Regions from separate parts of the Paenibacillus sp. MAH-35 genome, predicted to be linked through region 1. Evidence: predicted binding sites of a transcription regulator. Region 1 holds the regulator's gene; each other region holds the start of a gene.
What was found. The regulator LexA, encoded in region 1, represses DNA repair genes until DNA is damaged. The targets are predictions, from matches to a motif close to CGAACATATGTTCG.
Positions count from the first base shown of each region.

Region 2: a site for LexA is predicted at 2,822-2,835, ahead of AC3Y2E_RS08895 (YolD-like family protein). Genes of this name have one in related genera too.
Region 3: a site for LexA is predicted at 2,779-2,792, ahead of AC3Y2E_RS13610 (ImmA/IrrE family metallo-endopeptidase). Genes of this name have one in related genera too.

Region 1 covers NZ_JBYUPU010000030.1:19,093-24,258, reverse strand. The annotation lists gene AC3Y2E_RS24705 (extracellular solute-binding protein) at 1-1,245, opposite strand, end outside; gene lexA (transcriptional repressor LexA) at 1,594-2,217, shown strand; gene AC3Y2E_RS24695 (hypothetical protein) at 2,411-3,955, opposite strand; gene AC3Y2E_RS24690 (hypothetical protein) at 4,214-4,471, shown strand; gene glnA (type I glutamate--ammonia ligase) at 4,567-5,166, opposite strand, start outside.
Region 2 covers NZ_JBYUPU010000006.1:202,599-207,764, reverse strand. The annotation lists gene panD (aspartate 1-decarboxylase) at 1-203, shown strand, start outside; gene AC3Y2E_RS08915 (YheC/YheD family protein) at 184-915, shown strand; gene AC3Y2E_RS08910 (hypothetical protein) at 1,019-1,195, shown strand; tRNA gene AC3Y2E_RS08905 (tRNA-Val) at 1,570-1,642, opposite strand; gene AC3Y2E_RS08900 (hypothetical protein) at 2,023-2,424, opposite strand; gene AC3Y2E_RS08895 (YolD-like family protein) at 2,502-2,804, opposite strand; gene AC3Y2E_RS08890 (GreA/GreB family elongation factor) at 2,929-3,387, opposite strand; gene AC3Y2E_RS08885 (hypothetical protein) at 3,641-3,823, shown strand; gene AC3Y2E_RS08880 (S-layer homology domain-containing protein) at 4,003-4,941, shown strand; gene AC3Y2E_RS08875 (hypothetical protein) at 5,158-5,166, opposite strand, start outside.
Region 3 covers NZ_JBYUPU010000010.1:174,653-179,818, forward strand. The annotation lists gene AC3Y2E_RS13590 (hypothetical protein) at 1-664, opposite strand, end outside; gene AC3Y2E_RS13595 (hypothetical protein) at 783-944, opposite strand; gene AC3Y2E_RS13600 (hypothetical protein) at 1,407-2,039, opposite strand; gene AC3Y2E_RS13605 (helix-turn-helix domain-containing protein) at 2,265-2,663, shown strand; gene AC3Y2E_RS13610 (ImmA/IrrE family metallo-endopeptidase) at 2,816-3,448, shown strand; gene AC3Y2E_RS13615 (hypothetical protein) at 3,435-3,857, shown strand; gene AC3Y2E_RS13620 (CcdC family protein) at 4,011-4,514, opposite strand; gene AC3Y2E_RS13625 (MarR family winged helix-turn-helix transcriptional regulator) at 4,817-5,166, shown strand, end outside.

The DNA of each region.
Region 1 (5,166 bases):
CGTCCGGTACGAAAACATCATTTCCCGGTACATCGAATATCGGCCGGGCACTGCAAACGCCTTCTTATTCGGGGACGAATCCGCTCCCCAGTGGCTCGGGATGCTGAGCGTGTGGCTGCCGATGTACTGCTGGCCCGGCAGCGACGTGAGGAAGTCGGCAAGCAGCATCGCTTCCTCCGGATGCCCGGTTTGCTTGAGCACTCCCACGCCTTGAGAGATCATCAAAGTGATCGGCTCGTTCATGTAAGGAAGCGGAGACACGTCGTATTCCAGACCGGGAGACTCCTGCCAATCGTTCATTCCCATATAGCTGTTGATGACCATCGACAGCCGGCCTTCCTGAAACATCGCATTGATCTCCCGGTTGTTCTCCGATAAGAACATCGGGAAAAAATCGCGGTTGCTGATGATACTTTTGCACAGTCTCGCCGCGTCCATCAGACGGGAGTGCCGGAGCGATTCCGGGCTGCGGCCTTCCTGCCGGAGATCTTCCCCCGCCTGGAGCCAGAAGAGCGGCCAGCGGTTTTCATTCAGCAAATAAAAGGCGAATCCGAATCTCCCGTTCCCGTTCGTAAGCTCGATGGCGTTGCGGACCAGGTCGTCCCAGGTCCAGCTGCCGTCCGGCTCGGCCAAGCCCCGTTCGCGGAAATGCCGCTTATTGTAACAAAGCACGATCGGGGAAAAGATGATCGGGTACACATAATGCATCCCGCCGTCCTTGAACAGTCCCGAAAGGAACGGGTAGATCTCCCGCTTCTCCGGCAAAGGGGCGAACAGGGGAAGATGACCACTCTCTTTCATCCGCTGAAATTGAAGGTGGTTGATGACGATCGCATCGAATTCCGCCAGCTTCCGCTGGTCGCCCGGTCCGCCGAGATCCGATACAAACGGCACAAACTCAAGCTCGATCCAAGGATAGCGCTTACAAAAAAGCTCGGCGAGTCCGGATAATTTCATGTTGACCTCATCCGTACGGTTAATCCCGACGGTCAGACGAACCGTCTCCCGCTTCGCCAGCACCCGGCTGCCAACCCGCGGGATCTTCTCGATCCAGCCTTCCGCATTCAGTATGTCCAGCCCTTTGCGCACCGACTTGTTGCTTAATCTGAACATCTTCGCCTGCTCAAGCTCCGAAGGCAAGTAGTCGCCGGTTGCATACTTTCCTTCCAGAATGTCTGCTCGCAGCGTCTGTACCATATGATCCAGCTGTTTCTGAAATTGCTCATGCGTCGGTTTTTTCTTCAATCACCGGTCCTCCTTTGCTGCACCGTATATCTCCCCCTACATCGGCCTTATCCCATCCGGAACACCTCCTCTCCTTCTGCGGTCGGATCTGATGTATATAACAACTACAATAACATACATTACAGAATGCTATAATTGTTATATTTTTCTTGATTTCATTATAAAATGGCCCAATATAGGAGTCAACGATATCATGTACACTACAAACGAATACTTTATATACATCAGAACGACATGTTACCGGATGGTTGAATTGTTCAAGACCTATACTCGAACTTATGTTTGTACGAACTCGAGTTCTGTGGTATAATTTACCCATATAAAATGTCCGTAATGGGAGTGATGATCGTGAGCAAGGTTTCCAATCGCCAACAAGCGATACTGGAATTTATCAAGAACGAAGTACGCGATAAAGGCTACCCGCCTTCCGTAAGGGAAATCGGCGAAGCCGTCGGGCTTGCGTCCAGCTCTACCGTACACGGTCATTTGGACCGGCTCGAGAAGAAAGGTTACATCCGCAGAGACCCGACCAAGCCTAGAGCGATCGAGGTGCTCAGCGCCCATGACGAATCCGCCTCCGTATTTTCCTTCTCGATTGCGCGTGTACCGGTAGTCGGCAAAGTAACGGCAGGTATGCCGATTACGGCAACCGAGAATATCGAAGAGTATTTCCCGCTTCCGAGTCATTTCGTCGGCGACCACAGCGTATTCATGCTTCGCGTCGTCGGAGAAAGTATGATCGAAGCCGGCATTCACCATAACGACTACGTTATCGTTAAGCAGCAGCCGACCGCGAACAACGGCGATATCGTCGTCGCCATGACCGAAGATGACGAAGCGACCGTCAAGACGTTTTACAAGGAGCGCGACCATATTCGGCTCCAGCCGGAGAATCCGTCTATGGACCCGATTCGTCTCCGCAACGTAACGATCCTGGGGAAAGTAATCGGATTGTTCCGCGACATTCACTAAGTCTCATGTTGGCTCGCCCCTCTTACGGGACGAGCCATAATCCGTACGCCAAGAGAGCCCTGCCGGATATCCGGTCAGGGCTCTGGCTGTCTAATCGCACTGACAGCTGTCTTGCGCACCTTGTATTTCGTGATACATGCGCTGTCCGGCCGCAGCCAGATCCCCACGACCGGCTCGCTCGGGGTAGCGGGGATCAGTGTACTTTCAAGATCGCATAGCCATGGCCGGCAGTAATACTGAAGGTAATGCCGTCGCTGTCTACTATATCGTTATGAAGCGTAAAGTTTACGTGATCGATCACAGATACGGTTTTCCCTATATGTTCGGGGAGCTTGAGATTCGCTCCGGTAACGGGGACGTGGTAATCGATGTACACATATGTATCTTTGTCGTCTTGAACTACGCTTAGATTGGTGGCTTGCCCCGCCTCAACCGGCGACAAGTAGTTCCGGTATCCCATGAACGTTTTGTAGTCCCCGGCATTTAAGATCAGTCCGCTCATCGCGATCGGATAGCTTTTCCTCGTGCTGCGCATATCCCAGCCTCTCGATGTTTGAGCCGCCCGATCGGCGTTTTTGCTGTTCGTTTTGTCGACGATATATCCCATTGTAAAACCGACCTTCCCCAACCCGCTGCCGTCCCGCAGCCAGTCGACATATCGGTTGGGAGGCTTGGCCGGGTCAGCATAATCGGATGGGCCATATACGAGATTCATACTGTAACCGGTCATATCCACTATATTTTGAAAATCCTGCCCGCTTTTGATCTTCACATCCGGCATATAACGGCTGAGCGTATGACCGGACAAACTCATCGGCATCGACTGCAGAAAGCCGCAGTCCATGACTTGCAGCTTCTGCAAAGCCTTGAAGTTATGGGAGATATGACAGCGGCCGCCCTTCCTGAACGTATACACGATCGAGAGCCGAACAGCCCCCGCTACCGAATCGTTCACATAACTCACTCCCGGATGGGATTGCGCGAAATCTATGATCGCCCTATAGTCCATAATGCAATAAGATTCGTGCACCTTCAGAACTGTACCCGAGAACATCCCGTCCTCCGTAATTTCCTTGCCGTCCAGCAAATATTGCACCTTTATGTTGTTGATGGACGGATAGAGCTGAGCCCCCGGTACAAGGACGCTGACGTTCACCGGCTGTGTATGGACGGCACCGCTTACAGGAGTGAGATCTTGCCCGGGTTGGGCAAGCAGAGCGGATACGATCCCGTTCGTCACCGTATACGGGCACCCCCATGTAAGATGATCGCCGTTTACGTCCAGCAGCGTGTAGGTTGTCGTACCATCCGTCCATTGCGATCCCAGATCGTCCGCCGTTTTGTCGTGTCCGGCCATGGACACCTTCACTACACACGTATACCCGTGGTTCGCCCCTACCGTATTGAATGTACGAACAGGCGTAATATCGTCATGGTTGGCATGGATGATCTCAGGCCCGATTCGAGTCCGGATAAAGTTAAAGCTGCCATTTCGGGAACCGCTCCGCGACGTCTCGATCGTAATCGTATGTGCATCGTCAAAGCGGCTTGAGATATGAAAAAACTCCCCGCTTTTGGTCACCCAGATATCCGCGCTCGAATCAACCAAGCCGGCAGCAGATACGGGTACGGCGCTCGTCGACGCTAACCCGCCGCCCGGACGTATCGCTTCATTACCCGCAGAAGCCGAGCCATTCCCTGTTTTTGTACTCATTCCTGATGAATCGGTCCAACTCATTCGTTCGTTTACCTCCATCCACAGGGGCTCCGATTACTCGGGCGAGATGTTGCGTCAGAGTTCATCGTAACATGGGAATATCGGCTTGTGTACTGTATTCCTGATCACTTTTCCAGCATATCCGATCCGCTCCCCTGTTTCATCGAGCCCTATCCCCCTGCGAGCTGGGCAACCGCCGTGTCCCCCCGGGGCTTCTCTTCGTAAACTGTCGTTGCGGGTTAGGATCGCCGCAGAATTGACCAATAGGAGAGAGATGACATGTCTAAGGAGATTCAAATAAATTCAGGCAGACGCGTGTCTCCGGCCACGCAGAGAAGGATTAGAAGAAACGCCCTGCGTCTGGTAGGAAGAGTTGTTGTCGTGCGGACCTTATTTAATACGTTTACCGGCTGTTTGGTAAGTGTCGGGGCCAATTCGATCCGCTTGCGCGTCTATAGCGGTGTAAACCGGGTATTTATTACGATCCGGATTCCGATCGGCATCATCCTGGACATTTTCCGGTTCCGGTGCCGTTGATCTTCGCGTGATGCAAGTCCATGCACGAGTTGCCGCGAAAGGCCGCCGCCACAAAGAAAATCCCCGCCGGCTCACGCCAAACGGGGATTTCTCTATTAATACAACGTCATATACTGATCGCGTTCCCAAGAGTGAATCTGGGTCCGATACATATCCCACTCGATTTCTTTCAGCTCGATAAAGTGGGTGAGCGCATGCTCGCCCAAAGCTTCGCAAATCACTTCGTTATTCATCAGCTCGACGATCGCCTCGTGCAAATCGGACGGCAAGCTCGGAATTCCTTGTTCTTCACGCTCTTCTTCGGACATGACATAAATGTTGCGGTCGGTCGGAGCCGGCAGCGGAGTTTTGTTCTTCACCCCGTCCAGACCTGCTTTCAACATGACAGCCAAAGCCAGATAAGGATTTGCCGCAGGGTCCGGGTTACGCACCTCTACCCGTGTGCTCAGTCCGCGGGAAGCCGGAATCCGGATCATCGGGCTGCGGTTGCTCGCCGACCATGCGACGTAACAAGGCGCTTCGTAGCCCGGTACGAGCCGCTTGTACGAGTTGACCGTCGGGTTTGTGATCGCCGCGAAGGCGCGGGCATGCTTCAGCACGCCGGCCATGTAGTGACGAGCCGTGGTGCTGAGGCCGAGCTTGTCGCTCTCGTCGTAGAACGCGTTCTCGCTGCCTTGGAACAACGATTGGTGGCA
Region 2 (5,166 bases), on a different contig from region 1:
TGAACGGACCACCCGCCCATTTGTTCCAGCCCGGCGATCTGGTCATTGTGTTAAGTCTCGGCTTGTATGACGAAGAGGAGATCCGCAAGCTGGTCCCTCGGGTCGTCTTCGTCGATCCGGATAACCGGATTACCCGTTACGAGGATCACCCTTTATTTAATGAGACAGGGGAAGTGAACTGGAATGCGCTACAGCCGAAATAAACTGGCGAAATACCGGGTCTTGAAAAAGTCCTCGGAGTTGGCGTCCGCCCTTCCGTCAACGTATTCGATGACCAAAAGCCATTTTCAGAAACTGATCAGCCGGTACGGCAAAGTGATCGTCAAACCCTCCTCCGGTTCGGGTGGAATCGGAGTCATGTCGGTCGTCTCCCAGGGAGGCCAATCTTACAAGCTCCATCACGGCACAAGCAAAAAAAGGATATCCGGGTTAAGCGAAACCTATGCGTATATCAAGCGCAAAACAAAAGGCGCCTCCTACATCGTGCAAAAGAAAATCAGATTGGCTAAGGTGAACGGACGTCCGTTCGACGCACGTGTCATGGCGCAGCGCAAACGGGGCAGCTCGGAATGGGTGCTGACGGGGCAGCTGGCGAAAATCGCCGGGGCCGGGTATATCATCACGAATACCGCTCGCAGCAAAGGCAAAGTCGTTCCTCTCTCCGACGCGATCCGGAGATCCGACGTTCAAGGCCGGTCGGTTAGCGAGATTGAGCACCGGGTCGAGTCGATCGGGCTGAAGGCCGCCCGGCAGCTTCACAACTATTACCGGATTCGCACGGTCGGCCTGGATGTGGGGATCGATAACAAAGGGCGGGTATGGATCATCGAGGCGAACTTTCACCCGGCCAAGTCGCTGTTCTTGAAGCTGAAGAACCGGTCCATGTACCGGAGAATCGTCCGCTATCAAAAGTAAAAGCAAGCGCGCGCGGTACCGGATCGGCAAAAATAACCCGTGTGCTGCATAAATACCGTCCTCCTGGTGCAAACTCCCGTTAATACCGAGAGGAGGGATTTCCATGTACAACGAGGAACAAGCAGCCGATCACCGCGAAGCAGCCGTTAGCCTGTCTCCCGCTTCCGACTCGGATCAGCCCGGCATCGACTATTCCGTCGATTTTATTTACGGCAGCGATCAGAGTCAATACGTGGAGCAGCAACATGTAGATGAAGACGGTCCGACCGTGTCCGATTGACGCGGCATTTGTAAGAAGCCGTATGTTGGGGTTCTGCAAAGGAAGAAGTGAATCTCATCGCGCCGCACGTTGCTTCCAGCGTGCGGCGTTTTGCTGCAGGAGGGCGGTTGGTCGAGCGCCATAAGAGTCTCTGGCACCCTCTATTTCCCGACTTTTTGATAGATGGAAGCGAATAAAGGCGGTTTGTAGCTCTTATTTCAACCCGTTGACGGGGTCTGCACCCCTATGGCCAATTATAAGTGCTCCAAACCGCTGCTATTTCCCCGTCCATAGCGGGTTTTGCGCAAAATAAAGGCTACAAACCACTCTTATCGGGTCCGTTCCAGCTAATAGAAAATAGAAAAAAGCCTTGATATCTCAAGGCTTTCCTGATATGACCTGTAGTGGGCTCGAACCACTGACCCCTACCCTGTCAAGATAGTGCTCTCCCAGCTGAGCTAACAGGTCGTATTCATTAGCGACAAAAACTATAATACCAAGGATCGCCTATCATGTCAACCTTCGATTCTGTTTTTTTCTAAAAAATATCCCGGCTGCATAAGACGGCCCGATCCCGGTTATCGGCTGCATAACCAGATCAGCACGCCCCAGACCGGTGCCACAAGCAGCACGGCGAACAACAAACCTCTGACCGCAGAACCGTTACGCTCCATATCCTCTCACCTCTAGCCTAGGGTGATAGCAGTATATGATAGGAGCGGACGGATCATGTCATAACTGGAGTTGCGGCAGTTGCCGGCGGAATTCTGGATGAAGCACATCCGGGATATTACCGTTATTGGTGCATGGGTGCCGGTCCGGACCTTCCTTTGACTCTAAACGGCAGACTACTTCAGGAGAAGAACAAAATATCCGTATACGATCTCGAGCTCTTCCACCGATATGCCCAGCGCCTCCGCTTGCTGCTTATAGCTGGAGCTTGGCACATCCGATACGACTTGCATCAATTCTTCGATCTTCGTTAAAGGCGTCTGCGCCAAATTCGTATGTACAATCTGATACGAACGGGAATCGATACGCCGGACCAGGCCGAAATCGATCAGCCGATCGAGCCGATCGGTCGCAGACGGCACGGACGTTTTCAGCTCCGCAGCCAAATCTTTAAGCGTGATCCGGATCGTCCCGTCTTCGCCTTGCTTCGTTTCCAGGAAAGAAATCAGTTCTTCGGATATCGCGATCAAACTTTGCACTTTACGCGATACCCATTGCTTGTCAATAGTGTTATTCATACCGCTCTGCTCCATTACTCGATAGGTTGTTAGAAAAGCCTGCTCTGAAGCAGCATACCATATCCGGGAGTTTCGCTTCAATCTAAGAGAAGACGTATGTCTGCCACATCGGCGAAGTCGATCCAGCTGTATTCCCATTCGTTCTCGATTTTGATTCTTTTGCGTTCCTTATCCAGCTTGGTGATCCGTCCTTGAATGGTCTGCTCCTCCTCGTCTCCCCATACCGTCACGATCGCTTCGCTCTCTGTAAATAAAGCGACTGCAAGCGATCGAATGTTCTCTTCATACTGCCGATCGTCCAGGTCAGGCATCCGTCTTGCGGATGAACGGGCAGCCGTTGAACTATCGACAGCCATACATTCAACAGGAACTTTACTCATCGCGAACCCTCCGAATAAGAACATTTGTTCTTATATTATAGAGGAGGTATCAGGGGAAGTCAATCGTCCGCCAATAGGCAAAAAGCCGGATCGTCCATTGTCCGACCCGGCGTTTCTTCCAGCTTTATGGCATCGCATACACGGCGTTTTCCGCGAAATTCACTTCCTGGACATGAACGACATAATTTCCTCCCGGCCCTTCTACGGTTACCGAGTCGGCGACACTTCCCAACAACAGGCTGAGCCCGAGCGGCGACAAAAACGAGATCCGGTTTTGATCCGGATCGATATGCTCGGGAAAGGCGATTGTATACGTTTCCACGATAGAGTCTTCCGGAAATTCGATTTTGACGCTGCTGCCGATCAGCACAACCGATCGAAGCGATTCGTCGAGACGATCGTCGTTTCTGGACGTAACATCCTGCAGCTTGCGCTGGTAACGCTCGATCAGCTTGCGAAGCTTGACCCGGTCCTGACGGGCGGAATCGCTGTATTCATCTAAGAAAGAAGACACTTGCTCGTCAAAATAAACGAGCTGCCCGATTAAAGCGTCTCTTGTTCCTTTGGCATCACTATGGCTCATGGCAGCCATCACCTCCATACCGTGCTGCCGCGACGGGTTTGACGATCGGCACCGATAATCGTATCATCGCTTCATCTCCTCCCTCATATGGACAAACAGACCCCGATCCGGGGCCTTACACGCATTCTAACAAAAACGGGCTTGTCTGCCAATACAGAATATGCCAGGTATAGAAAGCAATTTTTCGGGACAGTCTAAGATTAGGTTTGGAATGATGGAATGATGGCTTTTGAGCGGAAAGGAGCAGCGACACTTGTCCACTCGCAACGAATACGAATACACCGATTTAAACGGCAAACCCGCTCTTATCCAAGAGATCGTTCAGCTGGAACAAAAATTGAAGCAGGAAACCGGACAGCCGGTAACTCTGATCGCCTATTCACCGGCCGATTCGTCTCTCGCCACAAGCACGGGCCATGCCGGCTTGAACGAATAAACCAACCAACAAACGCCAGATTGCGGAGCCACGCTTCCGCATCTGGCGTTTGTTCCGTTTCCAGCGAAACTCGCATTCTCAAAAAAAGTGGATAAACTTTGCAACATTTCTCCGGCGTTTCCCGTTTAGAAGGTTGATCGATCGATTGCACGATACCATCAGACGAAGAGGTGAAAGAAATGAAAAAACGGGCAACCTTCTTAATCTCCGCACTGCTAGCCCTGCTGATGATGCTGGGCGGCTCCGCTTATGCCTTCTCCGACGTACAAGGTGATCCTAACGAGGCGGATATCGCCGCGCTTCAGAAGGCCGGCATCGTCAGCGGCATATCGGCCGAGCATTTCGCCCCCAAAGGCAAAGTCACGATGGCGCAAGGCGTTGCGATGCTGGTTAAAGCTTTTGATTTGAACATCGATCATATCCGGTTTATTAAGAAACCGGAAGCAAGCGATTATTTCACCAACGTTCCTAACGACGCCTGGTACGCAGAAGCGTTCATCTATGCGCATCATAACGGCCTGCCGATTCCGAGGGACGCCGATCCGCTGCAAAACTTGACGAAAGAACAGTATGCCGATCTTTTGTTCCATGCGTTGACCGCCAAAAATGATTATGCGTTCATTAAAATGTATGTCATTCTGAAGGATGAAGCGGACGTCACCGAAGCCTACATGAACAGCATCCAGCATCTGGTGCTCGGCAAAATTACCGAGCTTGACGACGGATATTTTTATCCGAAACACGAAATTACGCGCAGCGAAGCCGCCCGTCTGCTGAACCAAGCGATTTTGTTCGCCAAAAAGCACGAACCGATCAAACCCGTTCCGGCGGTAGATCCGGACGTATCGCTGTCGGTTACGAAAGTAAACGACGATGTGAACAAAGTAACCTTAACCTGGAGCAACCGACCGCATCCCGGATACGGAATCTCGGTATCGAACATCGAGTTCACCCTTGACGGCCAAGCGTTGATCTCCTACAAGCTTCATCAGCCCGATCCGGATAAGATGTATCCGCAAGTGATCAGCGAGGCCAAAATCGACACCTACGTCGCCTCAACCTATAAGCCGGTGTTGCAGCCGGCCGCCGGATCGACTTCGTCTTCCGACGCGTTGTAAGATAAGCTTCACCCGGGAACTTCGGCAGAGCGGACGCTCTTGGCCGGAGTTCTTTTTTTGTTGCCGCGGGTTTAAGCTCAGGGTTTCAAGTTATCGAGGGGGATGAAATTGCAATTGCATTCGACAATCAGAATCTCGTCCTGTTTCATTTCAAAATTAAAATAAAACAGCAGCCAAGAATACTTCACTTCCAAGGCTGCTGAATTTTAACTGGTACTATTCTTT
Region 3 (5,166 bases), on a different contig from region 1:
TAACGCCTCCGAGCCCGGATGCCAGCGCGCCGACCATAGCCGCCTGCTCCGCTTCATCTTGGCTGACCACATGGCCGATCACCGTGCGGTGAAGCTCGATCATCGACGCGCTGCGGTTCTGCGCCTCCACCTGCTCCAACCTCCATAGAATCGCGGGAGCCGTATAGGCCTGCGGCCACTGCTGCCGGTAGACTTGCCAACCTCCTCCGGCCTTCTCCTCAGTCCAGACGCACAAAGCTTCCAGCGCCTCATCTGCCGACGCTGAGGAAGCGGCTTCTCCGGTTCCAACAGCGGCCACGGCCAACCGGAGCGTCCGGATCGAAGCCGGAGCACCGCCGCCGTCCGTTATTTCGGGCTCGGCAACCCCCTCCAGCCGGCATGTAAACGCCGGTCCGGACGGTCCGCCGGGCAACTGTACGCCATGCAGCGCAAGCACCGCTTGATCGGCGAGCGCATCCATAACGCTGCCATCGCCGGGTTCGCCGTACAGCGCTACCTCGTACACACGTTTAACCCCGGTCCATACGTTTTCTGGTGCCTGACCATTCAGTTTCACGGTCGCATACGGCTTCACAGTCGTACCCGACGGCTCCTGAATGTCGTAACAACGCCCGCTCAGGGCGGTCAATTCGGCGGCAAGCCTTGCTTTAATCGCTGCGCGCATGTTGGTTCCACCCCAGTCGTTCCTTCATCTGACGCAATAATCCTCCGCGGCCGGCATTCCTCGGAGCCGGTCCGTCACGCGGCCGTATGCTGTTCCCTCGTGCCCGCAATTTTGGCGCTCACCCCCTTTCACAGCCGTCGGTCTCTTCGACGGTTTCTTTGACGCACACCGGCAGCATGCAAAACTGCCGGCTCGCCTCCCACCTTCCCCACACGCAAGCCATACACTTGTCCGGCTGCTTGAAGGCGCACCCATCCTTGGGCTCAGGAGCTTGGATCATCGCGATTCCCCCTTTCCGGTTGGCTCCGGGTATTTTCCGCCGCCGTTGCCGGATCCGACTCGCCGCACGTTCTGCGGGCAACAAAAAGACCGCCTTATGTAGGGCGGCCTGTTCGGATCTATTCGGATCTGTATGCACTAAAGACTCCTATTTCCCTGCTCCAGCCTGTCACGCTTTGCCTCTTTGTTTCGTTTCGGCTTATCTTGCTGACTCCAGTATATAACGGGAACATGCGTTCGCACAAATTTTGTCGCGCTTGTCCTTTTTGTCCGAATCGTAAACCTGTCATTCGTCCCCTCGATTCCCACCAACCCATCCTTCTTTCCAGCTTCCCTCCTTGCCGCTCCCCTCACGATCTTCTCCTGCTTTACCCGGTACGATAGATCCGCGTATAGAGCCGTCCTCTCCTTCGCCCCCGGCGTCCGCCAGGTTTGCAACGTTCAACGCCTTCCACTGCCGGGATTACGAAATATCCTCCCGCTTCTCCCCGAAGATTTCCTCCGCAAGCGTACGGACCAGCTCCCGCTTCATCTCGTGCAGACGCTGCCGCGATACCCCGATATGCCGGGCAATCTGATTCATCCGTTGTCCTTCCATCAGACAGGCGAGCACGGTTCGTTTGCGATTGTCCTGGACCCGCTCCGCCGCAGCGTCCAGCCGCGTCACTTTTGCTTCCAGCTGCTTCAGGCGGCTCCAATGCTTCTCGCGCTTGTTCGCTTCGCGGTGGACCGTGTCCGCATGCCCTCCCTTTCCTTTCGGCATCGCCGCGTCCAAACCATACACGCCGGTCATCCCCGCACCGACCTGTTCGAGCAGCCCGCGCAGCCGCTCGATTTCGCGAAGCATCCACGGGTAATCCTTCAGCTCTTCTTCCACCTGCTCCATCTCTTCCGTCTTCGCCGCCGTCCGGTCCAGGTCGGTCTCGTACGCTCCGCTTACGATCCTTCCGGTCTCCCACTGCGGACATGCCTCGATCTGGCCGATGGAACATTGATGCACGCGGCATATGCTCTTCGATCCCCACAAGCTGCCCGGACAACGCCCGCATACCTCTTCCCTGTAAACGTCAAGCTGCTCGACAGTCGGTTTTTTCATCGTATAAATCCCCTTTCCCGTTGTATTCATACGCTTTACGCGTCCTTTATTCCAACCCCGAAACCCAAACATCTGTTCGCATGTCTATATTATGTACGCGTATCGCGTACTTTTCAACCGTTTTTCTCAAATTTTCCCTAATATATTGAAAAAATGTGCGCGGTATGCGAATATAGAAGTGGGTTTGCAGATGGAAAATGAGAGAAGAGAACGGAGCGTGCCCCGATGATCGGTGAGACGATCGCGCAACTGCGTAAACAAAAGCGCTGGTCCCAGCAAGCGGTGGCGACCCGGCTGCAAATTGCCAAAAGCACATACGCCGGTTACGAATCGGGATACCGCACCCCTTCTCTGGACACGCTGAAGCAATTGGCGGAGCTGTTCCACGTCAGCTTGGACAGGCTGGTCGGTACGCAGGAAGAGACGATCGCAGCCGAAACCGCGGCAGAACGAACCGAAGCAGCGCCCCCGCACCCTGCAGAGACTGGCGATCCCGGGCTGGGCATATGGTTCAAGGAGCTTCTGGAAGCCCCGGAGGAGAGACGCGACGAGCTTCGCAAAATATGGGAGATTATCAAGACGAGGGAAGCGGACCGGAAACCGGGCGACAAGCAAGGAGAATGATCCGTGATCCGGGCCGCGGGGCTCACCAACGAGCCTGGAACGGAGCAGGCAGGAGGCTTGGATGCAAGCTCAACGATGACATGCCCTGGCAGGGCTTTTATTTTCCACTAAAATACGAACATACATTCCCTAATATGAAAGGAGATTCCGTTATGTACCCTTACACGCCCACGCCCTTGGAGCAGTCAATCGAGCGGTTATTTCAGGCGATGGAGATCGCCGAGCCGCACCAGCTCGACCCGGAGGCGATCGCGCATCGGCTGAGCATCTGGGTTCATTATGCGCCGTTCTCGAGCCAGGCGATCGATCGCAGCGGCCTGCAGTCGATCGTGCTCGATAACCGCTTGTCGAAGCAGGAGCAATGGCAGGATTTCGGCCACGAGCTGTGCCATCTGCTGCATCATGCGGGCAACCAGCTCGCGATGGGCGAGTCGTTTATCCGGTTTCAGGAGACGAAGGCGATGAATTTCGCTTATCAGTTCTGCATCCCGACATTCATGCTGCTCAAGACCGAGCTGCCGAGGCTCGAAGCCGAGGCCGTGACGACCATTAGCGGCACCTTCGGGGTAACGCCGGAGTTTGCCAGGGAGCGTCTGAAGCGTCATCACCGTCAAGTGACGTCCAATCGTCTCGCGGAGAAGCTGACCGCCTTTTTTCATGCAGAGGAAATTGTCAAGCGGACCGAGGGAATCGACTATATCGTGCCGACCGGACGCTCGAAAATGCTGTTCTGCCGCGAACGCGGCGTGATCGGCTACATGAGGGACCGCGATGAAGCCGAGTAAAGTGATTCCGGTCGTCACGACCGGGTATACGAGCAAGTTTTTCACGCTGGATCTCGACAGCACCGACTTGTCCGGCAGCGCGCACCTCCAGCTTTGCGGTTATTCGGAAGCTTTGTTCGCCCTCCGAATGGGCGATAGCGGGCTGGATTCGCTTGGCGTAGCGCCCAGCGATTATGTGCTGTTCAGTACGACGTCCGCGCTCCGATCGTCCGGGCAGCTGTCCCTGGTCCGCCAGGAGGGCGAATATATTCTTCGCGAGACATACTGGTCTGGTGACACGACATGGCTGCGCGTCCCCGGGGACGTCTTCCCTCCCCTGTGCCTGCCGACCGAGAATATCCGCATCTCCGCCGTCCTGTGCGATGTAATCAAGGACAATGAGTTGGCTCCCGTCGTTCATTTTGGATAAAGCGCCTCTTGCAGTCCGCCCTGACCGGACCTTCGCCGTAGAAGCAAACTTCCGGCGAAGGTTCCCTGACCGAGCCCTCCGCATCACGCGGAATCGATATCTGACAAGGCTCCGGCTGGCATTCGTCCGCGGCTGCTTCGGTCAGAGCAGTCGTCAGACGCTGTGCGTCTCGAGGGGCGCACCCGCTTTCTTCCGCATCGCCTGGAACTTCCACGCCATAGCCAGACGCCACGGCACCAGCATCCCGAAAGCAAGCAGGAAAAAGATCGCCCCCGTCTGCGGAATGCTGACCATCCGCTCCACCCAGTTATGCAGCAGCAGGCGGACGGCGAGCAGCCCGACCAGGATAAAGATGAACGCTTTGGAGCGGACCAGATAAATATCATCCCCGCGCCGCTCGAACTTGGATGTGGCGATGAGCGGGTAGGCGAACAACAACGCTCCGGCGGCAAGGGCCGCAGCCGCCCATAACCACGGAATGTGCGTAAACGGAAACAAAAACATCGCAAACCCGGTAGACATCCCGAGTGGAGGAATTAATAGTTTGGGGAGCGAGGCCGGTTTCGCCGATGCCTTCATCCGCAGCGCGATGACCACAGCCCCGCCGATCAGCGCCAGGAGCGCGGATGCGATCTGAGGGAAATACGACGCACTCATGTTCGACACCTCTGTCAGCTCGATTTGTCCATCCTCATACGTAATCTTCTGCTACTATTGTACTCCTCCGCACCGTCCCACTACAAACCCATTCCTTCCCTCCCACAAGCAGTAGAGAATTCCGGCAAACGGCAAAACGCCCTTGACACCATCCGCCTATCCGGCCTACTCTTATAATTAGCCGACTAATGAACGGAAGGGGCGAAAATATCTCGTTGAACCCGAATATTCCGAATAATCCTGATGAAACCACAACTTCCCAGGAGCCGCGGGACCCGGGCCCGCCTGAGTCACTCACCCGAATGATGGCCAAACTGACACGCCAGCACCAATACAACTCCCATCTGCTGCTCAAAGACCATGAGGTGCATCCCGGACAGCCGCCGCTGCTGTTCCTGCTGTCCCGGCACGAGGGACTGCGGCAGAGCGAGCTGGCCGAGAGGCTTCGCATCAAGCCGGCCACCGTCACCGTCATGCTCAACCGGATGGTGAAGAACGGCCTCGTCGAGCGGCGGACCGATCCGAAGGACCAGCGCGTCTCGCGCGTTTATTTGACAGACCGGGGATGGTCTGCCGTGGACGAGGTAAGAATCGCGCTGCAGACGAGCGAAGCGCACGTGTTCGAGGGGGTCACGCCCGAGGAGAAAATGCT